Regions from separate parts of the Hahella chejuensis KCTC 2396 genome, predicted to be linked through region 1. Evidence: predicted binding sites of a transcription regulator. Region 1 holds the regulator's gene; the other holds the start of a gene.
What was found. The regulator LexA, encoded in region 1, represses DNA repair genes until DNA is damaged. The targets are predictions, from matches to a motif close to TACTGTNTANNTANACAGTA.
Positions count from the first base shown of each region.

Region 2: uvrD (DNA helicase II) is a predicted target of LexA. The motif match lies at 1,778-1,797, and genes of this name have one in related genera.

Region 1 is NC_007645.1:2,108,451-2,111,876, reverse strand. Features, by position in the region: gene HCH_RS09385 (hypothetical protein) at 1-27, shown strand, start outside; gene HCH_RS09380 (collagenase) at 79-357, opposite strand; gene HCH_RS09375 (NAD(P)H-dependent oxidoreductase) at 833-1,414, opposite strand; gene lexA (transcriptional repressor LexA) at 1,667-2,269, shown strand; gene HCH_RS09365 (hypothetical protein) at 2,318-2,563, opposite strand; gene HCH_RS09360 (DUF6586 family protein) at 2,722-3,180, opposite strand.
Region 2 is NC_007645.1:733,036-736,461, forward strand. Features, by position in the region: gene HCH_RS03345 (EAL domain-containing protein) at 1-1,615, opposite strand, end outside; gene uvrD (DNA helicase II) at 2,030-3,426, shown strand, end outside.

The sequences.
Region 1 (3,426 bases):
ACTCAGTTATCCCGCCGAAACGGCTAAAGAAACCGCCAGCACGGATATAACCTATACGCCAGGGATTTGGCTTTTACTTTAAACGCCAGAAGCGACCTGAAGCTCCTTCCTCACTTTCCCCATCCACTTTGCAAACCCCGCATCCAGTTCTTTCGCTTCGTCATCAAGCCAGTCCTGGTAATCGTCATATCGGCCAAGTCGGAACCATAATACTAATCGCTCAATGTCGTCTGGACGCTGCTCGAACATGTAGCGCACCGCCCAATAGCCCCAATGGTAAATACGCGACTCATCGCTATTATTAATCAGGCAGCCAAATAGCTTCCTTCTATTTGGCTGCAACGCCAGGGCCTGCACATGTCAGGCCCTGTCTCCCGCGGCTAGCCGCCGCGCAGGCGCATCCATGCGCCTGATCATTAACATGCCAATATCATTGCCATGTTAATAATCAAAAGGATCGCCCTCATAGAAAACGCCGGTCGATGAAGGCGTCATTGTCATGGCCTTTATCGTAGATATTGAAAAGTTCGTTTCACGCCGAGTCATAGCGCCCACCAAAGTCAGTCAACGAGCCCCGCCGCCCTTCGACCATGTTATCGCGCTGACAGTGAGAGTGAAAAAGACAACGCCAAAGGGGCTCTAAACCATCTGTTCGCAGGCGTCATTGCAATTCCTAAAGAGATTTACAGCCTGATTAAAGAGTACGTCGCAGAGTATGAAAGTTACCGCGCGGGCAGTGAATATATACCGATAAAGTTAATCGGCCTGTCTAATAAAAGCGCCAAATTGTATCAAAGCCGCCAAGCCAATAGCGCACAAGCTAAACCAAATGCTACATCGCCTTACCGCCATACATGCGCATTCTATCCAGCCACTGTTTTCGGGGCTTGGCGTCCGAGTCTTCCACCGCGCCAATCAGCGACGTTTGAATCGGAGAAACCCCACAAATACCCAAGATATTACGCTTTAGACTTTTTAAACTGTGAGCGCGATAAAACCAGCGATAGATAAACGCAGGCATCCCCATGGTCACGACTATGCGCGCCCTGCGTCCTTTCAGTAGCCGCCTGGGCCACTTACCTCCCCCACTTACCGCAAAGCCTGGTCGTAATGTCTGCTCCAGGAACGCCTTTAATACGGCGGGCATGCCCCCCATCCATAGCGGATAAATAATAAACAGACATTCAGCCCACTGGATTTCTTTCTGCGCAGCGATAATCACCTCCGGCGGAGACTGTTCTTCAAATTCCCGCTTTGAACGCAACCAGGGAAAACTCATTGTCGATACAGCCAACTTACGCACCTCATGTCCCGCCGCCTCCGCCCCTTCGGCGTATGCTTCAGCCAAAGCATGACAAAAGCGGCCACCCTGTGGGTCAGGATGCCCCTGAATAATCAAAATGCGTGACGCCATAAGTTGCTCCCAGAAAGTGTAGTCAGCTATTCATATTTTCTCGATTAACAAAGATAGTCATTTGTTGTCGATCAATATTCATCAGCTTTGCTTGATCCGCGACGCGCCATATCAGTTTTCATCTTAATCCTCAGTTACTTAGACATTTTTTCTTTACTTGCCCACACCATTACTGTATACATAAACAGACATGGATAAACATATAGTGTACACAGATTTTTATCAGACCTTTTGGGGTCGCCGGAGGGTGGAGTGATTAAGCTAACCAAGCGCCAGGAACAGGTTTTACAACTGATTCGCGAGCATATTGAGGAGACGGGTTATCCACCTACCCGGGCGGAAATTTCCAATCGCCTGGGGTTTCGCTCCGCTAATGCTGCGGAAGAGCACCTGAAAGCGCTGGCGAAGAAAGGCGCTATTGAGATGGTTCCCGGCGCCTCGCGCGGCATCAGGTTGCCGGCGTCGGAAACGCAAAATCAGGGCATTCCGATTGTTGGTCAGGTAGCAGCGGGTTATCCCATTCTGGCGCAGGAAAATATTGAAGAATATTGTGAGCTGCCCCCGTCCTTCTTTACCCCTTCCGCCGATTACTTTCTGCGTGTCAAAGGCATGAGCATGAAGGACGTGGGAATTCTCGACGGCGATTTACTGGCGGTGCATCGCACGACCGATATCCACAATGGTCAAATTGTGGTTGCGCGCATTGGCGATGAAGTGACGGTGAAACGTTTCCAGCGTCAGAAAAACAAAGTGCTTTTATTGCCGGAAAACGAAGAGTTTGAACCCATTGAAGTGAACCTGTCGCAACAGCCTTTGGACATCGAAGGACTGGGCGTCGGCGTTATTCGCCGCTAACAGTGAACCGACAAAGCGCCGACTGCCTCTAATGGGCAGTCGGTGACATTAATGTACGGTTTTCGGTTTTTCTTCCGCCTCTGACTGACGAATCGCCTCCTCCCGCATATCTCCTACCAGCTTAATGGCCGCATTAATCATAGCGTGTGCGACAGCCGCATCATTTTCCGCCAGATATGCCTTAGCTTCCTGACCAAAGCTGATTTTCACCAAATGTTCGCTCCCGCCCCCCATGGGTTGCAAAGCGAAGTCTCCATTCGGCAGTTGAACAATTTCAAAGAAGCTTGATGCCATTTCCAAATCTCCTACTCGTAAGTTCTCACTGAAATGTTTTCCATCGTTCCAATACCTGGGAACGAACATGTCAGCAAACTAGCCACAGGCGCCTCATTCATTTTCCTAAGCTGTTATCAGTCGAGGCCTGAGAGGGTTTCTTTCATTCAAGCTTACCTCTACCACTCAAAACTGTGCTCTCTCACCTCGTTGATAAACGCCTGCATGAACTCCAGTATTGCCGCCGCCTCCATTGCAGATACGGTTGACGTGGCGGCGATAATATTTTCATCCTGCGGCGTTTCATTTTTTCGGGGACGAGATATTTCCCCATATTGCTTCAATAATTGAGCCAACCAGGAATCTGGTTGGGCCGCCGCCAGTTTCATGCTGATAACTTCTGGCGATTCGACTTCCAACTGTCCTTCCAAGTCAGCGAGCGACTCGATCTTAACTTTGATGCGACGTTGTTCGGCAAGTTCGTTCAAGAAACCGACATATGCCTGTTGAAGAAAACGCAAAGCCGCACGCCCTGCGCATTCTCTTTCCGCCACGGTTGAAGAGGTATCTTTCCACTGCAATTGCAGCTTGGCGAAAAACAGATTTTCATTTACGTAAGTCAGCCACTTTCCAGACATACCTTAAGCTCATCAACAATCGCTTTTTATTAGTGTATAGGTTTTTAACCATAAGTTCTTTAATAAAAATTTCCCCTCCGAAGTAATTCCTGAGGCGCAATTCCGATTCGCTCAGGCGCCTAAATTCCCTACCATTGCTGTCTCATCCAACTCAGGTTTCCGCGAAAAATGGCGACAAACTATCAGCAGAGTCTTTCTCATAGCTTAGCACCCGATGCCGGAGCTCGCCCCTTACACAAGTTAACG
Region 2 (3,426 bases), 1.4 Mb from region 1:
TCGCCAGTCCGGTCAGCTCATCGTAGTTGAGCAGATAATGGAGCTTCTCGTCTGCTTGTTTTCGTTCAGTAAGATCGGAAAATAAGCCTGCGTAATGGGTGGTTGCGCCTTCTGTATTGATGATGGAGGTAATTTGCAGCCACTGACAATAGAACTCACCGGATTTACGCTTTTCATATAACTCACCTTGCCAGCGGCCCCGCAAAAACAGCTCGTCGCGAATACGACTGAACACTTGCCGCTTGTTGGGAGCCTGGCTGAAATCCTCCAGGCTGCTGCCAATCACTTCTTCCGTCTCATAACCGGTGATCTGGCTAAACGCGTTGTTGACGGTGAGGAATCGGAACTCGGTATCCAGTGCGAACACGCCCTGGGGCGTATGGTCAAAGACGGACTTGGCCAGAAGCAGCTGCTCATCGCGACTTTTCTCTTTGCTGATGTCGCGGCGCGACCCGATCATGCGGGTAATGCGGCCGAGTTTGTCGAAACTTACCGGCTTGCCGCAATCTTCCACCCAGATCCAGGCGTCTTTAGCAGTGGTGACGCGATATTGCACCCGGTATGTATTACTCAAGCCCTTCAGACAGAGCATCATTTCCTTTCTGATGCGCGGACGGTCGTCAGTATGTATCAACCCATGCATGCGCTCCACGAATGCGGTCGCCGACATTTCTCGGGGACCGAAGGCGTCATGAAAGAATGATTGATAGAGAGAGTTTCTCGGAATATCCCAGTCCCACAAGGCCAACCCTGTGGCTTCAATAGCCTGCGATAAACGGGTTTGGCTTTTCATCAGCGCATCGCTGATGTTTTTCCGCAATTTGATTTGCTGGCTCAAAATACGATTGGCTTCGGACAATTCGTCTGTGCGCTCGCAGATAGCGTTTTCCAGCTCTTTTTGAGTCTCGCGCAGCTCGTGTTCTATTTCCTCGCGACGAGTAATTTCATAGGCGAGCTGTTGGTTAAGCTGTTCTGAGGCGGAGCGGGCGTTATCCAAGTAGGCGATGAGGCCTTGCATCTGCAGGTTCTGATTAAGGTAGCGGCTGGACGCAAGATACCAGAGCGCGGCGAGTGGGTAGAGAAAGACGCTGAGGATGGCTGCGTTGGTCATTAACTCCGTGGGGAGGGGGGATCTGCCGCTTAACAGGACCGACAACCAGAGAAGTGGCATGGCGCTAAGAATGATAAATGGAGTGCGCCAGATGCCGAGAAAAAAGGATAGAAGGCCCGCGGCGACGAACTGGGCGATGGTGGCGCTGTCAAGCCAGGACGAAGGGAGCTCCAGGATGATGTAAGCGGCTACTGGCCCCAACACGGTCGCGATTGCGGCGCTGAGCAACACATAAAGCCTGCTAAGGTTGGCGACGTTGCGAGGTAAGTTGGCGCTTTCATCCTGTAATAGAGCCTGAGCCCGTGAGCCGAAGACGGCGAGCAGAACGGCGCAGATAGCTCCCAGCGTGGCAAGTCCTATCAAGGGCGCTACAGCGTGATAGGGAGAGGCGGTGGCGACGAAGCCCATGGTAATGAAAAAAAGCAATGCAGCGGCGTGGCGACTACGACGCCCCAGCTTTATAAGTTGCTCCCGACGCACCTTGAGAGGTTTAGGGCGCGCCATGGTCGACATCAGCTTTAAACTGCTTGCTTGAATATCGTTTGTCCCGGGGTGCATGTTAGTATAATTGTCCGATTTCACTGGAATCCCGCCGCACAAACAAACCCGTCATATCTGCTTTTGACGGTCGGCGAACCTGGAAAGCAGCGATGCAATGTTGTAATGGGCTGTAAAATTATCCAGTATTAATCGCCGCAAATGTGCAAGGCGGCGACTCCGGTTGGCGGTTCAGTGTGCTTATTGTATGTAACATTTTGTTATTTTTTGTTCGTTGTCCCATTTAACCCGATAGTGAACTCGCGCACAAGCACTTCGAATAAAATCGGAGATGAGTCTGCGGTTTAATTTCCTGGCGTGTCTTTCGCGGAAAGCCGTTAACAACAAAGCCCTTCAAACAAAGAGAGGTAAGTCTCAGCAATGGACGTAACGGCGGTTTTGGACCCGCTTAACGATGCTCAACGTGAGGCGGTTACCGCCAGCGCTCGCAACCTGCTGGTGCTGGCCGGCGCCGGCAGCGGCAAAACCCGCGTTCTTGTGCACCGCATGGCATGGTTGATTCAAGTCGAGCGTATTGGCGCTCACGCAATAATGGCGGTGACGTTCACCAACAAGGCGGCGCGGGAAATGCGTGAGCGGGTGGAGTCGCTGTTGCATATACCGACGCGTGGAATGTGGCTGGGAACCTTTCACAGCCTGGCGCACAGACTGCTGCGCGCGCACTGGCGAGAAGCCGGTTTGCCGGAAAACTTCCAGGTGATCGACTCAGATGACCAGCAGCGCATGCTGAAGCGAGTGATTCGCGAATTGGGACTGGATGAGTCCAAGTGGCCTGCGCGCCAGGCGCAGTATTTTATCAACAGCCAGAAAGACGAAGGGCTGCGACCGGATAATATTGAACCGGGTAGCGACGCCTGGCGGCAGACCATGAACAAGATATACCAGCGCTACGACGAATATTGTCGGCAGAGCGGGTTGGTGGACTTTGGCGAGTTATTGCTGCGCTCTCATGAACTCTGGCTGCAAAAGCCGGATCTGTTGCGGCACTATCAGCAGCGCTTCCAGCATATTCTGGTTGACGAGTTTCAGGATACCAACACCATTCAATATGCGTGGCTGCGCGTGTTGGCGGGGGACCGCGTTCCCATGACCGTGGTCGGAGACGACGACCAGTCCATCTACGGCTGGCGCGGCGCCAAGATTGAGAATATTCAGCGTTTCCAGAATGACTTCGGCGAAGCGGCGCTGGTGCGCCTTGAGCAGAACTACCGGTCAACGCAGACCATTCTGCGGGCCGCCAACCACGTCATTGCCCACAACCCCAGTCGTCTGGGCAAACAGCTATGGACGGATCAGGGCGAAGGCGAAGCGATTGACGTGTACGCTGCGTTTAACGAGCAGGATGAAGCCAACTATATTGTCGAATCCGTGCAGTCATGGGTGAATCAGGGGCGGTCGCGTTCGGAAGTGGCGCTGTTGTACCGGTCCAACGTGCAGTCGCGGGTATTGGAAGAAGCGTTGATCCGCCACGGCGTGCCATATCGGATATATGGCGGTTTACGCTTCTATGATCGTCTGGAGGTTAAAAACGCAGTGGCGTATTTGCGCCTGGCCCATTTCGCGGATGATGACGCCGCCTTTGAGCGGGTGGTCAACATTCCGTCTCGCGGCGTTGGCGCCAAGTCGTTGGAAACCTTGCGCGACGCAGCGCGCGAGCGCAGAGGGTCGTTATGGCGGACTTCTGTGGCGGCGGTCAGCGCAGGCTTAATCAAAGGCAAAGCGGGAGCTGGGCTGAAGCATTTTATTGAAATAGTCGA